3 regions of the Enterobacter sp. WI-ESBL-E8 genome follow, and region 2 is predicted to be linked to each of the others. Evidence: predicted binding sites of a transcription regulator. Region 2 holds the regulator's gene; each other region holds the start of a gene.

Region 1 (6,643 bases), 580 kb from region 2:
CTATCGCATGCAGCAGCGGGTGCGCCGCAAAGTACCACGGCTGGCGCTCAAGGCGCAGGTAGTGCGAGTGGTGGTGGGCGATAGCAAAGGGACCTGCGCCAACGGTCGGCTGCTGCGGATGCGGCAGGCGACAGGCGTGATGCGCAAGACGATGCGCCAGCATGGCATCGGGGGCGCTGAGGACGATCTCCAGACACCAGGGGGCGACAAGCGACACCTGGTGAACGTGCGCGAGCCCCGCGCTGCGCGCCGGATCGGCCAGCAGCTGGTGCAGCGCGGCGAGAATATCCTCATCGCTGATGGCTTGCCCGTTGTGCCAGTGCGCGCCGCTGCGCAGATAAAAACGCCAGCAGCGCATGTCGTCGCGGGTATCCCAGTGATGGGCTAAATCCGCGACCGGCTGCGAGTGGCCGGGCGCGCAGCGCGTCAGCCCCGCGTGAACCGCGCAGATAATATGCTGTTCGGCGCGGCGGCGCTGAAGGGCCGGGTGCAGCGACGCGAGCGGGCGATGCCACGGAATGCGCAGCGTCGGCTGGTGCTTAAGCCATTTACCGCCTAAAAACGGGGTGATGATGTGGTGCAGGCTGGCGGGGTCGCCGTCGGCCAGCTGCAGCGCGCTCTGGTAATCTCCTTTCTCCAGGCAGGCGTGCATCAGCGGCGCGCTCAGCTCGCCGGTGGTCGTCAGACAGTGCAGGATGGCGCGATGCCCGCGCCCCGGCTGCGCGCTCCAGCTTAGCCAGCCGCTTTGCGCGAGCTGGCGCAGCAGGGTGCGCGCATGGCGTTCGCTGCACAGCGCAACTTCCGCGACTTCAGCGATGGTCGTGGGCGCTGGCGCTGCGCCGTAGTGCTGATAAAGCCGTTGATACTGACGGATTTTCTGAAGCTGGCGCATAGCGGCATACCGGAAAAGAAGGATGCTGAGAGTGTAGGGCTTTTTGCGGAATAAATAAGGCCGGGATGAATAAAGTGTTCCTGTTTTTTGCCCGGCGGCGCTACGCTTGCGCGGGCCTACGGGCTTTGCAGGCTGGGTAAGCGTAGCGCCCCAGGCAATTACTGCTCAGGTTTACTTACCGGTTCTATCAATTCACGCAGACGTTCAATGCGCGCCTCCGGGCTCAAATAAAGCCAGCGGAATAAAATGTGTTCCGCATTTTTCGTCTGCTGGAAATAATGAGAAAGATAATTGAGTTCTTTATTAAAAGTCGCCATGATTCGCCTCCGGCTGATTAATACCTTTTCAGGGTAAGCCGGATGCGAATAATAAAACAGGGTGATGTTTTTCAGCTGTTCCGCATTTAAGTATCAATGGAAATAATAAATTAGGGATGAATAGCGATGATTTATCTGTTTTGTATTTATTTGATGAATAGAATGCGCAAAAAAAAGCCCCGGGACAGCGGGGCGGCGGACAATAAAATCCAAAGGTTAAGTAAGCGTGGCAGGAGGCTGCGGGTTAAGCGGGCAGCGATTTCAGCAGGACGAAAGCCTCCTTCATCCGGTCTTCACTGACGACAAAAGCGCGCATCTGGCCCTCGTTATCCGCGCCTCGCGCGACCATGCCTTCCGGCTCGAGGGTGATTTGCCAGTTCAGATCCTTACGCTGGGTTTCACCGGCAAGATGCAGCGGTAATTCCGGCGTTTTGACTTTAACCAGCATGGCGGGTAATTTCAGCGGCGCGCTGCCGCCGAGCAGGTTTTTCGCCAGATACATCGCACTTAATTGAATCGGCTGTAAAAAGGGCAGCACCTGACCGTTAATTTCGGCGCAGTCCCCCAGCGCGTAAATATCGGGCTGCGTGGTTTGCAGGTAGCTATCTACCTTCACGCCGCGCTGTGTTTCCGCGCCGGCACGGTGAGCCAGCGCGGTTTCCGGACGCAGCCCCGTCGCGGCAACCACGACATCCACCTCAACGCTGCGGCCGCCGTCAAGCGATGCGCGAATGCCGCCTTCGGTTTTAGCGAGGCTCTGCAGCTGCGATTTGAGCAGCAGATGGACGCCCATGTCGGTCAAACGATGCTGCAGGCGGCTGCTTACCTCTGCGGGCATCAGCGCCGACAGAATGCTCGCCGCGTGGTCAACCAGGGTAATGGCCTTGCCTGCCCGGCAGAAATCCATCGCCAGCTCGGTGCCGATCAGCCCACCGCCGACAATCATTACACGCTTTGCATCGCGCAGCAGGGTTTCGCTGGCCTGATACTCCTGCTGGCTGTTGAGCGTTATCATCAGCTCGCGGCCTTCAACCGGCGGCACGAACGCAGAGGCTCCCGTGGCCAGCACCAGCTTGTCGTACTGCCAGGTTTTCTCCTTCGCTTTCACCACGTGCGCGGCGGCGTCGATATCGGTGACCCAGGTGTACGGAAACAGACGCAGGTTGAACTGTTCTGCGAACTCCCCCGCCGTCTGGCGGGTGAGATCTTCGGCGCGCTGATTCTGGCTGATGACGTGGCTTAAATCAGGCTTGTTGTACTCGTCCATGCTGTCGGCGGCGATCACCGTCAGCGGCACGTTAGCATCCTGTTTGCGGATATTTTTCACCAGCTGGCGGGCGGCAAAGCCCGAGCCGATGATGACGATGCCGTTATTCATTTTGCCTCCGTACCCAGTTCATCAAAGACGTCTTTACCGAGGGAACATTCCGGGCAGAGGAAGTTGTCCGGCACGTCACTCCACGGCGTGCCTGGCGCAACGTCCTGCAGCGGCTCGCCCAGCTCTGGGTCGTAGATCCACTGGCAGACGCTGCACTGCATGCGTGGGCCGAGATCGGCGGCGGCAGATTCACAGGCGGTCGCTGCAGGCGCTGGGGCTGCGGTAGGTGCGGCTTCCGGAAGCGGTGCAAGCGCCCACTGACGGGCAATATCGCGGCCGTGCTGGCGGCAGCTCTCCAGGGCGTCGATATCCGGGCGCCACTTGGCCTTCAGGCTCATGGACATCTCAAAGCCCGCATCCTGTAAGCGGGTGGAGAGACGGTCTACCGCGCCGCCGCTCCAGCCGTGAGAGCCAAAGGCGCTGGCGCGTTTGTTACGGAAGCGCAGGCCGGTCATCTCTTCTACCAGACCGGCAATTTTCGGCATCATCACGTTGTTCATGGTGGAGGTACCCACCAGCACGCCTTTAGAGCGGAAAACGTTGGTGAGGATTTCGTTTTTATCGCTGCGCGCCACGTTGAAGATTTTCACCGCCACGTTAGGATCAACTTCGTTGATGCCCTGGGCAATGGCGTCCGCCATCATGCGGGTGTTGTTGGACATGGTGTCGTAGAAAATCGTAATGCGGTCTTCCTGATAATCCGCCGCCCATTTCAGGTACAGCTCCACTATCTGGGTTGGGTTTTCACGCCACACCACGCCGTGGGAGGTGGCAATCATATCCACCGGCAGGTTAAAGCCGAGGATCTCGGTGATTTTAGGCGTCACCAGACGGCTGAACGGGGTCAGGATGTTGGCGTAGTAGCGCTGGCACTGTTCGAACAGTTCGGTCTGATCCACTTCGTCGTTGAACAGGCGCTCGTCGCAGTAGTGCTGGCCGAAGGCGTCGTTGCTGAACAGCACCGCGTCGCCGGTCATATAGGTCATCATGCTGTCCGGCCAGTGCAGCATCGGGGTTTCCACGAAGATCAGCTGTTTGCCGTTGCCGATATCCAGGGTGTCACCGGTTTTCACGGTGTGGAAATTCCACTCCGGATGGTGGTGGTGACCGTTGATCGAGTCGATGGCGTTGGTGGTGCAGTAGATCGGCGTGTTCGGAATGTAAGACATCAGCTCGGTCAGCGCGCCGGCGTGGTCCTCTTCCGCATGGTTGATGATGATGTAGTCGATGGCGTCGAGATCGATTTCGCTGCGCAGGTTCTGCACGAACTCGCGGCTGAATTTGTGATCGACGGTATCGATCAGCACGTTTTTACCTTCCCGGATGAGATAGCTGTTGTAGCTGCTGCCGCGCAGCGTTTTGTACTCCGTCCCGTGGAAGTCGCGTACTTCCCAGTCACGTTGACCAACCCAATGAATGTTATTTTTAACCAGAATAGACATAGCAACCTCAGCGTAATATCGCGTTTTTCAAATAAGATGGTTTGCTTATATCAAGTTGCGTGCCAACTTTTATTTTATTGATTTTACTGGATTATTATTTTTATGACTCTTAATGGGTAGTCATTATGACTATTCATATTGCAGTCAATATGACAACATGCATTGTCAAAATGACAGCGAGGCAGACATGAGCTTTTCCGTAGACGTGCTGGCGAAGATCGCCATTGAACTGCAAACCGGCATCGGCCATCAGGACCGCTTTCAGCGGCTGATCTCCACGCTGCGCCACGTGCTGGCGTGCGATGCCTCGGCACTGCTCCGCTACGAGGGGCGGCAGTTTATTCCGCTGGCTATCGACGGGCTGTCCAGGGACGTTCTCGGGCGGCGTTTTGCCCTTGAAGGTCATCCGCGGCTGGAGACCATCGCCCGGGCCGGGGACGTGGTGCGTTTCCCGGCGGACAGCGATTTGCCCGACCCGTACGACGGGCTTATTCCGGGCCAGGAGAGCCTGAAGGTGCATGCCTGCATCGGCCTGCCGCTGTTTGCCGGGCAAAACCTGATTGGGGCACTGACGCTCGACGGCATGTCGCCGGACCAGTTCGACACCTTCAGCGACGAAGAGCTGCGCCTGATTGCCGCGCTGGCCGCCGGGGCGCTGAACAACGCCCTGCTGATTGAACAGCTGGAGAGCCAGAACATTCTTCCCGGCAGCCCGGCGGCGTTTGAGCAGGTGGCGCACACGGAGATGATTGGCCTTTCGCCGGGCATGGCGCAGCTCAAAAAGGAGATTGAGATTGTCGCCGCCTCCGATTTGAACGTGCTGATCTTCGGTGAAACCGGCACCGGTAAAGAGCTGGTGGCGAAGTCCATTCACGAAGCCTCGCCGCGCGCGGTTAACCCGCTGGTGTACCTCAACTGCGCCGCGCTGCCGGAGAGCGTGGCGGAAAGCGAGCTGTTTGGTCACGTCAAAGGGGCGTTTACCGGGGCCATCAGCAACCGCAGCGGCAAGTTTGAAATGGCCGATAACGGTACGCTGTTTCTGGATGAGATTGGTGAGCTTTCCCTGTCGTTACAGGCCAAGCTCCTGCGCGTGTTGCAGTACGGCGATATCCAGCGCGTGGGGGATGACCGCAGCCACAGAGTGGACGTGCGCGTGCTGGCGGCGACGAACCGCGACCTGCGTGAAGAGGTACTTGCCGGGAACTTCCGCGCTGACCTGTTCCACCGCCTGAGCGTGTTCCCGCTTACCGTGCCGCCGTTGCGCGAACGCGGGGACGACGTGCTGCTGCTGGCGGGCTTTTTCTGCGAGCAGTGCCGTCTCAGGATGGGGCTTTCCCGCGTGGTGTTAAGCCCGGGGGCGAGAGCGCATCTGCTGAGCTACGGCTGGCCGGGCAACGTGCGCGAGCTGGAGCATGCGATTCACCGCGCGGTGGTGCTGGCGCGGGCGACGCGTTCGGGTGATGAGGTGGTGATCCACGCGCGTCATTTTGCGTTGCATGATGATGCCGTACAGACGGTGGTCCAGCGTGAGCCAGAGAGTGCGAATGAGAACCTGCGCGAGGCGACGGAAGCGTTCCAGCGCCAGATGATTACCCGCGCGCTGGAGCAGAACAACCGCAGCTGGGCGGCGTGCGCGCGGGCGCTGGAGATGGACGTCGCCAACCTGCACCGGCTGGCGAAGCGTCTGGGACTTAAATAATCCCGGCCTGGTAGAAATCCTGCAGGTTAATGGCGCCGCACAGCCTGCCGGCGTCATCCACCACCGGCGCGGCGGTGATTTTACGCTTCATCAGACTCTCTTTGGCCTCAATGGCGCGGCTCTCGGCGTTCAGCGTTAGCCCGCCCTGGGTCATCGCTTCCGAAACCCGCGCTTCCAGCCTGCCGCCGCCCACCAGCCAGCGGCGCAGGTCGCCGTCGGTAAAGACGCCCTTCACGAAGCCGTCGCTGTCGCAAACCGCCACCAGGCCCAGGCCGGTGCGGCTGAGCTCCAGCATCGCGTCCATGACGCTGGTGTCGAGTTTAACCTGCGGAATGGCATCGTCGGTGCGCATCAGGTGATGCACTTTATTGAGCAGCCTCGCGCCGAGTGCCCCCGCCGGATGCGAACGGGCAAAATCTTCTTCGTTAAAGCCGCGCGCCTGCATCACCGCCATCGCCAGCGCGTCGCCCATCATCAGGGTGTTAACGGTGCTGGAGGTCGGGGCGAGGTGCATCGGGCAGGCTTCGCGCTCAACGGAAATGTCCAGCGTCGCTTTGGCGGCCAGCGCCAGCGGCGAGCGGGACTTCCCGGTCATCGCCAGCAGAGCGACCGACTTTTCCTGCAGGCGCGGAATAATGAGATCCAGCTCTTTCGCCGAGCCGGAGTAGGAGATAAACAGCATCACGTCGCGGCTTTCAATCATCCCCAGATCGCCGTGCAGCGCTTCTGCCGGATGCACGAAGAAAGCAGGCGTTCCGGTGCTGGCTAGCGTCGCGGCGATCTTTTTGCCGATATGGCCGGATTTCCCGATCCCGGAGACAATCACCTTTCCTTCGCAGTGAATAATGGTGTTGGCCGCGCGAACAAACTCCTCGCCCAGGCGCTCCGGCAGGCGGCTGGCTTCCTGCAGCTCCA
Region 2 (6,643 bases):
GCTTGCCCAACAGCCGGGTACGCAGCATTTCCGCCAGCTCGTGAACGGACATCTCAGAGGTGTCGACAATCAGGTCGGCACGAGAGCGCAGCGGCTCCAGCAGGTCGCTCTCTTCATCGATCGCGCTCTCCAGAGAGAGGTTCTTACTGGAAAGCGGATGCAAACGACGGGTATCGCTATAGCGGCGGATCAGAGTATTGCGGTCTGCATCGAGGAACAGCAGCTGAGGCGAAAACGCCTCAGGCAGGTTACTCATTGCCTGCTCAAAAATTTCTGGTGATTCAGGCATGTTACGAACGTCGATACTGACGGCGGCAGAGGTTTGTCTTTCCGCAAGCGTCCGAGCCAGGTCGGGCAACAACACGACCGGCAGGTTATCTACGCAGTAAAAACCCATGTCTTCCAGCGCGCGCAGAGCAACGGATTTCCCCGACCCTGAACGGCCACTGACAATCATCAGCACCATGTTCCGTTTCTCCTCAGGACAACAGATGTGAAGGCCATCTCCTGGTTATGCATCATCCTGATTGCCTTCTGCTTCAGTGATAATTTGATAGAGCTCTTCATCACTTTGGGCCGAGCGCAGTCGGCGGCAAATGGTTTTATCGGCCAGGCGTTTTGCGACCAGCGACAGCGTATGCAGATGGGTTTTCGTCTGGTCGGCAGGAACCAGCAGCGCGAAGAGGAGATCGACGGGCTGGTTATCAATGGCATCGAAGGCGATAGGTGTTTCAAGCTGCACAAACACACCGACGGCGCGCAGGGTATCCTCTTCCAGTTTGCCGTGCGGGATCGCGATGCCGTTGCCGATACCGGTACTGCCCATTTTTTCACGGGTCAGGATCGCTTCGAACACCACCTGCGGCGGCAGGCCCAGCTGTTTTGCGGCCAGTTCACTGATGATCTCCAGCGCACGTTTTTTGCTCTGGCAGTGAACAGCACTGCGGGTACATTCCTGGTTAAGGACATTGCTCAGTTGAAGAGCGGAATCGTTGTTCATCATAATTTCACCTAAGCGCTAACTGTACAAATGGCCTGTTGTGTTTCACAACAGGCCGTCCTGCACCCGTTAACTGCCCGGACAATTAGTGTTGTTTCAGTTTATCTTTATGTTTATTGAGCTGTCGCGCAAGCTTATCAATCAAGCCGTCGATAGCCGCGTACATGTCTTGCCCTTCCGCACTGGCATGGAGTTCACCCCCGTTAACATGCAGGGTGGCATCCGAGATATGAGTCACTTTCTCCACTTTCAACACAATATAGACCTGGTTGATCCTTTCGAAATACTGCTCGAGTTTGGCAAACTTCGTGTTCACAAAGTCGCGTAAAGCCTCAGTAATTTCGACGTTTTGTCCAGTGATGTTGAGCTGCATAGTGTCTTCCTTATCGGTTGTGTCAGACCAGCTGTTTACGCTGGTTGGACGGCGGAATGGATAAAGACTCTCGATACTTCGCAACAGTACGACGTGCCACCATAATACCCTGATCGGACAGCATGGTGGTTAACTTACTGTCACTTAGTGGCTTCGCGGGGTTCTCCGCGGCGATCAACTTCTTCACCAGGGCACGAATCGCCGTTGACGACGCTTCGCCGCCGCCCTCGGTATTCACGTGGCTGGAGAAGAAATACTTAAGCTCAAAAATACCGCGCGGACTGTGCAGATACTTCTGCGTGGTTACACGGGAAATGGTTGATTCATGCATCTCGACGGCCTGAGCGATATCCGCCAGCACCATCGGTTTCATATACTCTTCGCCCTGCTCAAAGAAAGCCTGCTGCTGTTCGACAATGCAGCGGCTAACGCGTAGCAGCGTATCATTTCGGCTCTCCAGACTTTTGATCAACCATCGCGCTTCCTGCAAATTGCTACGAATATATTGATTGTCGGAATCGTTACGCACGCTGGTGCACATGGAGGCATACTGCTGGTTGATTTGCAGGCGAGGGATGCTGTCAGAGTTCAGTTCAACGACCCAGCGGTCATTGTGTTTTCTGACCAGCACATCCGGGATCACGTACTCGGGTTCGCTGGTCTGGATCGACTGACCGGGGCGCGGATCGAGCGACTGGATCAGATTCACCGCTTCTTTCAGCACGTCTTCTTTCAGGCGCGTGACCCGCATCAGGCTGCGGAAATCGTGGTTAGCCAACAGATCCAGATGATCGCTGATGATGACGCGCGCCTCATCGAGCCATGGCGTCTCTTTGCTGAACTGAGAAAGCTGGATCAGCAGGCAGTCGCGCAGATCTTTTGCAGCCACACCTACCGGGTCGAAACGCTGGATGCGCTTGAGTACGGCTTCTACTTCCTCAAGCTCAATCTCATCGTCGCCCATGCTTTCGAGGATATCGTCCAGCGTGACGGTTAAATAGCCCGTATCATCAACGGCATCAACAATGGACGTGGCAATTGCACGATCGGTGTCGGAGAAGGGGGTCAGCTCGACCTGCCACATCAGGTAGTCCTGAAGCGACTGGGTGGTTTCTCCCTGATAGACCGGTAGCTCATCGTCCTGGTAGTCTGCACGCGTACCCGAAGGGGTTCCGGCGGTGTAGATTTCATCCCAGCTGGCATCCAGCGGAAGCTCGTCCGGCATCTCTTTTTGTTCGAGTGCATCTGCGGTGTCGAGCGTTTCTGTATCCTGCGACTGCTGGGTTTCTACCTCGTCATGAAGATCGGTTTGTTCCAGCAGGGGATTACTGTCCAGCGCCTGCTGGAGCTCCTGCTGAAGTTCTAACGTGGACAGTTGCAACAGGCGAATTGCCTGCTGTAGCTGCGGCGTCATCGCCAGTTGTTGGCTGAGCCTTAATTGCAAACCTTGCTTCATGTTCAGAGCATTTTTCTCCGGTTCGGCGTTACATTACCTCTACCCTATCAGAGTCTGAAGTCTTCCCCAAGATAGACGCGCTTAACATGATCGTCTTCGAGGATCTGTTGCGGCGTACCGTGGGCGATCAGATTGCCCTGGCTCACAATATACGCGCGTTCACACACGGCCAGCGTTTCGCGCACGTTGTGGTCGGTGATCAATACGCCAAGCCCGCTGTCACGCAGGTGCTCAATGATACGTTTAATGTCGATAACGGAGATGGGGTCAACGCCCGCAAAGGGTTCATCCAGAAGGATAAATTTCGGGTTTGCGGCCAGCGCACGCGCGATCTCAACGCGGCGACGTTCCCCCCCGGAGAGCGCCTGGCCGAGGCTGTCACGCAGATGCTCAATGTGGAACTCTTCCATCAGCTCGTTGGCACGATCCTGACGCTGCTCGCTGGTCAGATCGTTACGAATCTGCAGGACCGCCATCAGGTTATCGTAAACGCTAAGACGACGGAAAATGGAAGCTTCCTGCGGCAGATAGCCGATCCCGCGGCGCGCGCGCGCGTGCAGCGGCAGAAGGCTGATGTCTTCATCGTCAATGACAATGTTGCCGGCATCGCGCGGCACAATGCCAACGACCATGTAGAAGGTTGTGGTTTTACCCGCACCGTTAGGGCCAAGCAGGCCCACAATTTCGCCGGAGTTGACGGTCAGACTGACATCTTCTACGACACGGCGGCCCTTATAGGCCTTCGCGAGGTTTTTTGCAGTTAATGTTGCCATAACGAATTAGTTACTCTTCTTCTGTGCCGGGGCTTGGCCTTTGCCTTTGTCCTGCAGCTGCGACGGAACCAGTACGGTGGTCACGCGTTTGCCTTTCTCGCTGGAGGCCTGCATTTTTTGCTCTTTAACCAGATAGGTGATCTGGTCGCCGGTAATGTTGCTGTCCAGCTGTTCCAGATACGCATTCCCGGTCAGGATGACCAGGTCTTTCGCCAGCTCATAGTGCATATGCGTGGCGTGACCCTTCACCGGCTTGCCGTTGTCCTGCATCTGGTAGAAAGTTGCCGGATTACCATAGCCATCGATAATCTCTTTGCCCTGCTCGCCACCCGGACGGGTAACGACCACTTTGTCAGCGTTAATTTTAATGGTGCCCTGGGTCATGACGACGTTACCTGTAAAGGTGACGACGTTGCCCTGCATATCGAGAGACTGGGTGTCGGACTCGATATGAATCGGCTGGTCGGTATCGCCCGTTACAGCAAGCGCGGGGAGACTGGTTGCCAGCATCGCGCTGGCGATAATTACTTTAAGGCTGAGTTTGTTTGTTTTGAATTTCATAGGAGGTTCTAACCTTTTCAATCAGCTCGGCGTTTTTGCTGCGTAAGTTCCCGCGCATTCTTAAACCGCTGGAATTAAATGTTGTGCCATACAGTGTGACCAGATCCTGCGACGTCACGTCCTGGGTCACCAGGTTGATCTGGGCATTATCCGTCGTAATTTTTCGCAGTTGCGAGTCAGCGGTCAGGGCGTTGACTTCAACGTGGCCATACAGATAAAGCATACGGTCATTTGTTAGTTTTGCCCGATCTGACTTAATTGACCACGTCGGCACTTTGTCTTTATCAAACGTGGTCATGACAGGCTGGGTAAACCACGAAATACCGTCATCTGAAAAATATTCAACATGCTGGGCAATCAGGCGATAGTTCAGCGCGCCTTCCGGGCTATAGACCACGGTGTCGCTGTGATCGCTTTTATAAGTTGGATCGTTAGTGTTGATCGCTTCCGTTTGCGTATCGTCGCGATCGGCAAGGTTCACGCCAATCAATACCAGTGCGACAAGCGAAAGCAAAATGATAATCCAACGTCTGGTTTTACTCATATCGATTGCCCTTTGGCCTCATCAAGCTTGCCCTGCGCCAGCAGGAGCAGATCGCAGACTTCACGGACGGCACCACGGCCACCGTTGATGTGGGTAACGTAGTCCGCGCGCGGGATCAGCAGCGGATGCGCATCGGCAACGGCAATACTCAGCCCGACCTCAGCCATCACTGGCCAGTCAATCAGATCGTCCCCGACATAGGCCACGTTTTCCGGGGCGATGGCCAGTTTACCCACTAAATCATTGAATGCCGCCATCTTATCGGATTGACCCTGATACAAATGGGTAATGCCTAAGGTTTCACAGCGGTCTTCTACCAGTTTAGCTTTCCGCCCGGTGATGATAGCAACCTCGATACCCGAGGTCAGCGCACAGCGGATACCGTAGCCGTCGCGAACGTTAAACGCTTTTAGCTCTTCACCGTTATTGCCCATATAAATCAGGCCATCGGAGAGAACCCCATCCACATCCAGAATCAGCAGGCGAATATTCTCCGCCTTTGCCATCATCTGGGTGCTGACCGGACCATAACAGGTTGCAAGGGATGCACCCGCATTACTCATTGTCTTATCCTTCATTACACTACGCCTGCGCGCAGCAGATCATGCATATGTACCACACCCAGCAACTGGTCGCCATCGGCAACCATAACGGAGGTGATATGACGGGACTGCATCAGGTTCAGCACATCCACTGCCAGCGTACCCGGACGCACGCGAATGCCGCCGGGCGTCATCACATCGGCAATGCCCAGCGTGCGGACATCGACGCCCATGTCGAACACACGGCGCAGATCGCCATCGGTGAAGATCCCCTGAATTTTCATCAGATCGTCGCACACGACTGTCATACCCAAATTCTTACGGGTGATTTCCAGCAGCGCATCGCGCAGGGAGGCCGCTTTACTGACGTGGGGGATTTCATCGCCGGTGTGCATAATATCGTTAACCCGAAGCAGCAGCTTGCGCCCCAGCGCGCCACCCGGGTGGGAAAGCGCGAAATCTTCCGGCGTAAAACCGCGGGCTTCCAGCAGCGCGACGGCGAGCGCATCGCCCATGACCAGCGCAGCGGTGGTGCTGGAGGTCGGCGCCAGACCCAGCGGGCAGGCCTCTTTGGGAACTTTAACGCACAGGTGAATATCGGCCGCACGCGCCATGCTACTTTCCGGACGGCTGGTCATGCAAATAAGCGGTACCTGCAAACGTTTCAGTACCGGGATCAGCGCCAGGATTTCATTTGACTCACCGGAGTTAGACAGCGCGATGACGATATCCTGCGGCGTGACCATACCCAGGTCCCCGTGCGCGGCTTCCCCTGGATGGACAAAAAAGGATGAGGTTCCGGTGCTGGCAAACGTCGCCGCCATTTTGCGTCCAATGTGGCCGGACTTACCCATCCCCATCACCACGACTTTGCCGGCACAGTAGAATATCTTCTCACATGCCTGACTAAAATCCTGATTAATGTACTGATCTAACTGCGCCAGACCTTCACGTTCAATCTCCAGAACGTCTTTGCCTGCTTTCTGAAAGTCAAAACCCGGCTGCAATTCTATTTGCGACATAATGCGTTTCCGTTTACCCAGAGAGAAGAGGCGAGAGCCAGTACAGCATCGCCATCCATACGATAAATCCACCCGTTAACAGCGCGCCTGCGCCTTTGCCAATCTGTCGTTGCCGCCGCCAGCAGAGCAGGGCAAATATCACGCTGACCAGCAGCATCACGCCGTAATCACGCGAGAACGCCAGGGGGTTAAAGGGCCCTGGCGTAATCAGGGCCGGCAGGCCCATCACAATGGCGATATTAAAAATATTGGAACCGATGATATTACCTATGGCAATGTCATCCTCACCTTTCCGTGCCCCCGCAATGGCCGTGGCCAGCTCCGGCAGGCTGGTGCCGATGGCAATAACCGTCAGGCCAATGGTCAGTTCAC
Region 3 (6,643 bases), 3.3 Mb from region 2:
GCGTAGATTTCGCAGGCGCTTTCCACAAAGTGGCAGCGACCGCCATAAAATTCGATCTGTTCGATTTTGCGTCTGGCAGTGCAGGAAGGCATCACCGCGATAAACGGCAGGCCCAGCAGGCGAGCAAAATAGGCTTCGGACACCGCCGTTGAACCGGATGAGGATTCAATGATAGTGGTGCCTTCTTTAATCCAGCCGTTACATAAACCGTATAAAAACAGTGAGCGCGCCAGACGATGCTTCAGGCTGCCGGTAGGATGGGTGCTTTCATCTTTCAGATAGAGCTGAATACCGTCAAATCCCGGCAGGGAAAGGCGAATCAGGTGCGTATCTGCCGAGCGCTGATAGTCGGCATTGATTTCGCTGATCGCATGTTTAACCCAAGTGCTATTCATCGTAGTTATCCGTTTGTCATTTTGTGCCTAGGATAGCGAAAAGCACAGAAAAAATTGTTGCTATCTGGCCTTTAAAATAGAATGAAGGGAGAAAAATTTTCTCTGTGAGGTGGGTATGCTAGATAAAATTGACCGCAAGCTCCTTTCATTATTGCAAAGTGACTGTACCCTCTCTTTGCAGGCGCTGGCAGATGCCGTTAATCTGACCACCACGCCGTGCTGGAAGCGCCTCAAGAAGCTTGAGGATGACGGTATTCTGCTGGGACGCGTCGCGTTATTGGATCCCGAAAAACTGGGGCTTGGATTAACGGCGTTTGTCCTGATAAAAACTCAGCATCACAGCAGCGAGTGGTATAGCCGCTTTGTCACGCAGGTGTCCGAAATGCCAGAGGTGCTCGGCTTCTGGCGTATGGCCGGCGAGTACGATTACCTGATGCGCGTTCAGGTCGCAGACATGAAGCGCTATGATGATTTCTACAAGCGACTGGTGAACAGCGTACCGGGGTTATCGGACGTAACTTCAAGCTTCGCCATGGAACAGATTAAATACACCACAGCGTTACCTATTGAATAACTTCGTAAAATACCTTCAGGAACAAACCGCGTGCGATTATTTGCCCAATTAAGCTGGTACTTTCGTCGGGAGTGGCAACGCTATCTCGGCGCCGTATTCCTGCTTATTATCATTGCCATTTTGCAGCTGATCCCGCCGAAAGTGGTGGGATACGTCGTGGATGGCGTCACCGAACAGCATTACACCACCGCACGGGTGTTGATGTGGGTTGGCACGCTGGTGCTGACGGCCGTCATTGTTTATCTGCTGCGCTACGTTTGGCGCGTGCTGCTGTTTGGCGCGTCCTATCAGTTGGCCGTTGAGCTGCGTGAGGATTTTTACCGCCAGCTGAGCCGGCAGCATCCCGAATTTTATCTGCGCCATCGCACCGGTGATCTTATCGCGCGCGCCACTAACGACGTCGATCGCGTGGTCTTTGCCGCCGGGGAAGGGGTGCTGACGCTGGTGGACTCGCTGGTGATGGGCTGCGCGGTGCTGATCGTCATGTCCACGCAGATCAGCTGGCAGTTGACCCTGCTTGCCCTGCTGCCGATGCCGCTGATGGCGCTGGCGATCAATCGCTACGGCGAACAGCTGCACGAACGCTTTAAGCTTGCCCAGGCGGCGTTTTCTTCCCTGAACGACCGCACGCAGGAGAGCATGACCAGCATCCGTATGATTAAAGCGTTTGGCCTGGAAGACCGACAATCCGCTCTGTTTGCGGCCGATGCCGCGGACACGGGAGCGAAGAACATGCGCGTCGCGCGTATTGACGCCCGTTTTGACCCGACGATTTATATCGCGATTGGCATGGCAAACCTGCTGGCGATTGGCGGCGGAAGCTGGATGGTGGTGCAGGGCGCGTTGACCCTAGGGCAACTGACCAGCTTTGCGATGTATCTGGGGCTCATGATCTGGCCGATGCTGGCGCTGGCCTGGATGTTTAACATCGTGGAGCGCGGCAGCGCCGCCTATAGCCGCATTCGCGCCATGCTGGCCGAAGCGCCAGTGGTCAATGACGGGAGCGAAGCGGTACCGGAAGGGCGCGGCGTCATGAAAGTCGACGTCCGTCAGTTTGTCTATCCGCAAACGGAACATCCGGTACTGGAGAACGTTAGCTTTACGCTTCAGCCAGGCCAGATGCTCGGCATCTGCGGCCCGACGGGCGCCGGCAAAAGTACCGTGCTCTCTTTGCTCCAGCGCCACTTTGACGTCACGCAGGGTGATATTCGCTTCCATGATATTCCCCTGACCCGGCTGGTGCTGGATGAGTGGCGAGGCCGTCTGGCGGTGGTGAGCCAGACGCCGTTTCTCTTTTCGGACACCGTGGCGAACAACATTGCCCTCGGACGTCCGTCGGCAACGCAGGAAGAGATAGAGCATGTGGCGCGGTTAGCCAGCGTACATGATGATATTTTGCGTCTGCCGCAGGGCTACGATACGGAAGTCGGGGAGCGGGGCGTCATGCTGTCCGGCGGGCAAAAACAGCGTATCTCCATTGCCCGCGCGCTATTGCTCAATGCGGAAATCCTGATCCTGGACGATGCGCTTTCCGCCGTGGATGGCCGTACCGAGCACCAGATCCTGCATAACCTGCGCCAGTGGGGCGACGGACGCACGGTGATTATCAGCGCCCATCGTTTGTCAGCGCTTACCGAAGCCAGCGAAATACTGGTATTGCAGCACGGGCACGTTGCCCAGCGCGGGCAGCATGAAACGCTTGCGGAGCAGCCGGGTTGGTATCGCGATATGTATCGCTATCAGCAGCTTGAAGCGGCGCTGGACGATGCGCCGGAACACGCAGAGGAGGCCACCCATGCGTAAGCTCGGAACGATGTGGCCGACGCTTAAGCGTCTGCTGGCCTACGGCTCGCCGTGGCGTAAACCGCTCTCCGTGGCCGTGCTTTTACTCTGGATTGCGGCGATTGCCGAGGTGAGCGGCCCGCTGCTCATCAGCTACTTCATCGACAATATGGTCGCTAAAAGCTACCTGCCGCTGGGGCTGGTGGCGGGCTTAGGCGTGGCCTACGTTGGGTTACAGCTGACTGCGGCAGGGCTGCACTATGCCCAGTCTCTGCTGTTCAACCGTGCAGCCGTGGGCGTTGTACAGCAGCTGCGTACGGACGTGATGGACGCCGCGCTTCGCCAGCCGCTCAGCGAGTTTGATACTCAGCCGGTCGGGCAGGTGATTTCGCGGGTGACCAACGATACGGAGGTGATCCGCGATCTGTACGTCACCGTGGTGGCAACCGTGTTGCGCAGCGCAGCGCTGATTGGCGCGATGCTGGTGGCAATGTTCAGCCTCGACTGGCGCATGGCGCTGGTGGCAATCACTATCTTCCCGGCGGTGCTGATCGTGATGGTTATCTATCAACGCTACAGCACGCCGATTGTCCGTCGTGTGCGCACCTACCTGGCCGACATCAATGATGGCTTCAACGAAGTGATCAACGGCATGAGCGTCATCCAGCAGTTCCGCCAGCAGGCGCGTTTTGGCGAGCGGATGGGCGAAGCCAGCCGTTCGCACTATATGGCGCGCATGCAGACCCTGCGGCTTGATGGGTTCCTGTTACGCCCGCTGCTGAGCCTCTTCTCCGCGCTGGTGCTTTGCGGGCTGCTGATGCTCTTTGGCCTGACCACACGAGGAACCATTGAGGTTGGCGTTTTATACGCCTTCATCAGCTACCTTGGCCGCCTTAACGAACCCCTGATTGAGCTGACGACACAGCAGTCGATGCTTCAGCAGGCCGTGGTGGCAGGGGAGCGCGTTTTCGAGCTGATGGACAGGCCGCGTCAGACCTACGGCGACGACGAGCGTCCTCTGCAAAGCGGGGCCATTGCCTTTGATAACGTCTCCTTTGCCTATCGCGACGACCAGCTGGTGCTGCAGGACATCACGCTTGATGTTCCTTCACGCGGGTTCGTGGCGCTGGTGGGGCATACCGGCAGCGGTAAGAGCACGCTCGCCAGCCTGTTAATGGGGTATTACCCGGTCAGCCGGGGGGAAATCCGTCTCGACGGACGCCCGCTCGCGGCTCTCAGCCACGGTGTGTTACGCAAAGGCGTTGCGATGGTGCAGCAGGATCCGGTCGTGCTGGCCGATACCTTCTACGCCAACGTGACCCTGGGGCGAGACTACTCTCAGGAGCAGGTCTGGGAGGTGCTGGAGAAAGTGCAGCTGGCAGCCCTGGCGCGCGGGTTTAGCGACGGGATCAATACGAAACTCGGCGAGCAGGGGAACAATCTCTCCGTAGGACAAAAGCAGCTCCTGGCGCTGGCGCGGGTGCTCATTGAAACGCCGCAGATACTGATTCTGGATGAAGCCACGGCCAGCATTGACTCCGGCACCGAGCAGGCCATCCAGCAGGCGCTGGCCGCCGTCCGCGACCATACGACGCTGGTGGTGATTGCTCACCGACTTTCGACCATCGTTGACGCGGACACCATTCTGGTGCTGCATCGCGGACAGGCCGTTGAGCGCGGTACGCACCGCGAACTGCTGGAAGCAAAAGGGCGCTACTGGCAGATGTATCAGCTGCAGCTGGCGGGCGAAGAGCTGGCGGCCAGCGTGCGCGATGAAGAGTCGCTTAGCGCCTGATGCACTAAAATGAGGCGACGCGCTAACAGTCATTCCTGTTGGTGCAAAACTGAAACGCACCCTGCACCGGCATGGTGCGTTTTTTTTCACCGGTGCGTTTAGCAGGCGCGCGTAACGCTCATCGCACCGCTATTCCCTCTGGTTTTCATTTCTGGCACACCCCTTGCAATACCTTCTACGTTAGCTGCGGCCATTACCGAATTCTGACTGGAGGGGATCTATGAAGCTGGTTACGGTTGTAATCAAACCATTCAAACTCGAAGACGTGCGTGAAGCGCTCTCTTCAATGGGTATTCAGGGACTGACTGTCACCGAAGTGAAAGGCTTTGGTCGTCAGAAGGGTCATGCCGAGCTTTATCGCGGGGCGGAATACAGCGTTAACTTTCTGCCAAAAGTAAAAATTGATGTCGCGATTGCTGACGATCAGCTTGATGAAGTCATTGATGTCATTAGCAAAGCGGCCTACACCGGCAAAATTGGCGACGGCAAAATTTTCGTTGCCGAACTGCAGCGCGTCATTCGCATCCGTACCGGCGAATCTGACGAAGCGGCACTGTAATTAACGCCTGGCACACAGTGATAGGGATCGAGAAAATGAAGATAGCAACACTTAAAACGGGTCTGGGTTCGCTGGCGCTGCTGCCGGGCCTGGCGCTGGCTGCTGCACCTGCGGTGGCAGACAAAGCCGATAACGCCTTTATGATGATCAGCACCGCGCTGGTGCTGTTCATGTCCATTCCGGGCATTGCGCTGTTCTACGGCGGTCTGATCCGTGGCAAAAACGTTCTCTCCATGCTGACGCAGGTTGCCGTAACGTTCGCGCTGGTCTGCGTGCTGTGGGTGGTTTACGGTTACTCGCTGGCTTTCGGTACCGGCAACGCGTTCTTTGGTAACTTCGACTGGGTGATGCTGAAAAATATTGAGCTGACCGCGCTAATGGGCAGTTTCTACCAGTATATTCACGTTGCTTTCCAGGGCTCGTTCGCCTGTATTACCGTCGGGCTGATTGTGGGCGCGCTCGCCGAACGTATTCGTTTCTCAGCGGTCCTGATTTTCGTGGTGGTCTGGCTGACGCTCTCCTATGTGCCGATTGCGCATATGGTCTGGGGTGGCGGTCTGCTGGCAACGCACGGCGCGCTGGACTTCGCGGGCGGTACCGTTGTGCACATCAACGCCGCGGTAGCGGGCCTGGTTGGCGCATACCTGATTGGCAAACGCGTGGGCTTCGGTAAAGAAGCATTCAAACCGCACAACCTGCCGATGGTCTTTACCGGTACCGCGATCCTCTACTTTGGCTGGTTTGGCTTCAACGCCGGCTCAGCAAGTGCCGCGAACGAAATCGCCGCGCTGGCCTTCGTGAACACCGTTGTGGCCACGGCGGGTGCAATCCTCTCCTGGGTCTTTGGCGAGTGGGCGGTGCGCGGTAAACCTTCTCTGCTGGGTGCCTGTTCGGGGGCGATTGCCGGTCTGGTCGGTATCACTCCAGCGTGTGGTTATGTTGGTGTGGGTGGCGCGCTGCTGGTCGGCCTGGTGTCGGGTCTGGCGGGGCTGTGGGGCGTGACGGCGCTGAAGCGTATTCTGCGCGTTGATGACCCTTGCGATGTGTTTGGCGTGCACGGCGTGTGCGGCATTGTCGGCTGTATCATGACCGGTATCTTCGCAGCGAAATCGCTGGGTGGCGTGGGCTACGCAGAAGGCGTCACCATGGCCCATCAGGTGCTGGTGCAGCTGGAAAGTATTGCTGTCACCGTGGTGTGGTCTGCCGTTGTCGCTTTCATTGGCTACAAACTGGCGGACATGACGGTTGGGCTGCGCGTACCGGAAGAGCAGGAACGCGAAGGTCTGGACGTCAACAGCCACGGCGAGAATGCGTATAACGCCTAAGGTAAAAGCAAAACGGCAACTTCGGTTGCCGTTTTTAGTGTTTGTTCCCTCTCCCCGTGGGAGAGGGTCAGGGTGAGGGCATCAGGCCGCACAAGGTAAAAGCAAAACGGCAACTTCGGTTGCCGTTTTTAGTGTGTATACCCTCTCCCCGTGGGAGAGGGCCAGGGTGAGGGCAACATCAACCTCTATTACGCATCACCCCTTCCTGCACCG

The links. Region 2 encodes sigma-54, which starts transcription at its own class of promoters, with help from an activator protein. Its sites were predicted from a motif close to GTTGGCACANNTTTCGCTNT; they were not measured.
Region 1: norV (anaerobic nitric oxide reductase flavorubredoxin) is a predicted target of sigma-54. The motif match lies at 4,077-4,096, and genes of this name have one in related genera.
Region 3: glnK (P-II family nitrogen regulator) is a predicted target of sigma-54. The motif match lies at 4,697-4,716, and genes of this name have one in related genera.

What each region holds. Positions count from the first base shown of each region.
Region 1 covers NZ_JBRWXJ010000001.1:3,878,768-3,885,410, reverse strand. The annotation lists gene ACWHWP_RS18405 (SgrR family transcriptional regulator) at 1-892, opposite strand, end outside; gene ACWHWP_RS18400 (hypothetical protein) at 1,051-1,209, opposite strand; gene norW (NADH:flavorubredoxin reductase NorW) at 1,454-2,587, opposite strand; gene norV (anaerobic nitric oxide reductase flavorubredoxin) at 2,584-4,029, opposite strand; gene norR (nitric oxide reductase transcriptional regulator NorR) at 4,217-5,728, shown strand; gene gutQ (arabinose-5-phosphate isomerase GutQ) at 5,721-6,643, opposite strand, start outside.
Region 2 covers NZ_JBRWXJ010000001.1:4,453,871-4,460,513, reverse strand. The annotation lists gene rapZ (RNase adapter RapZ) at 1-466, opposite strand, end outside; gene ptsN (PTS IIA-like nitrogen regulatory protein PtsN) at 512-1,003, opposite strand; gene hpf (ribosome hibernation promoting factor) at 1,086-1,373, opposite strand; gene rpoN (RNA polymerase factor sigma-54) at 1,396-2,829, opposite strand; gene lptB (LPS export ABC transporter ATP-binding protein) at 2,877-3,602, opposite strand; gene lptA (lipopolysaccharide ABC transporter substrate-binding protein LptA) at 3,609-4,163, opposite strand; gene lptC (LPS export ABC transporter periplasmic protein LptC) at 4,132-4,707, opposite strand; gene kdsC (3-deoxy-manno-octulosonate-8-phosphatase KdsC) at 4,704-5,270, opposite strand; gene kdsD (arabinose-5-phosphate isomerase KdsD) at 5,285-6,271, opposite strand; gene ACWHWP_RS21210 (calcium/sodium antiporter) at 6,285-6,643, opposite strand, start outside.
Region 3 covers NZ_JBRWXJ010000001.1:1,115,624-1,122,266, forward strand. The annotation lists gene ACWHWP_RS05290 (PLP-dependent cysteine synthase family protein) at 1-395, opposite strand, end outside; gene ACWHWP_RS05295 (Lrp/AsnC family transcriptional regulator) at 511-969, shown strand; gene ACWHWP_RS05300 (SmdA family multidrug ABC transporter permease/ATP-binding protein) at 1,000-2,772, shown strand; gene ACWHWP_RS05305 (SmdB family multidrug efflux ABC transporter permease/ATP-binding protein) at 2,765-4,546, shown strand; gene glnK (P-II family nitrogen regulator) at 4,767-5,105, shown strand; gene amtB (ammonium transporter AmtB) at 5,141-6,430, shown strand; gene tesB (acyl-CoA thioesterase II) at 6,609-6,643, opposite strand, start outside.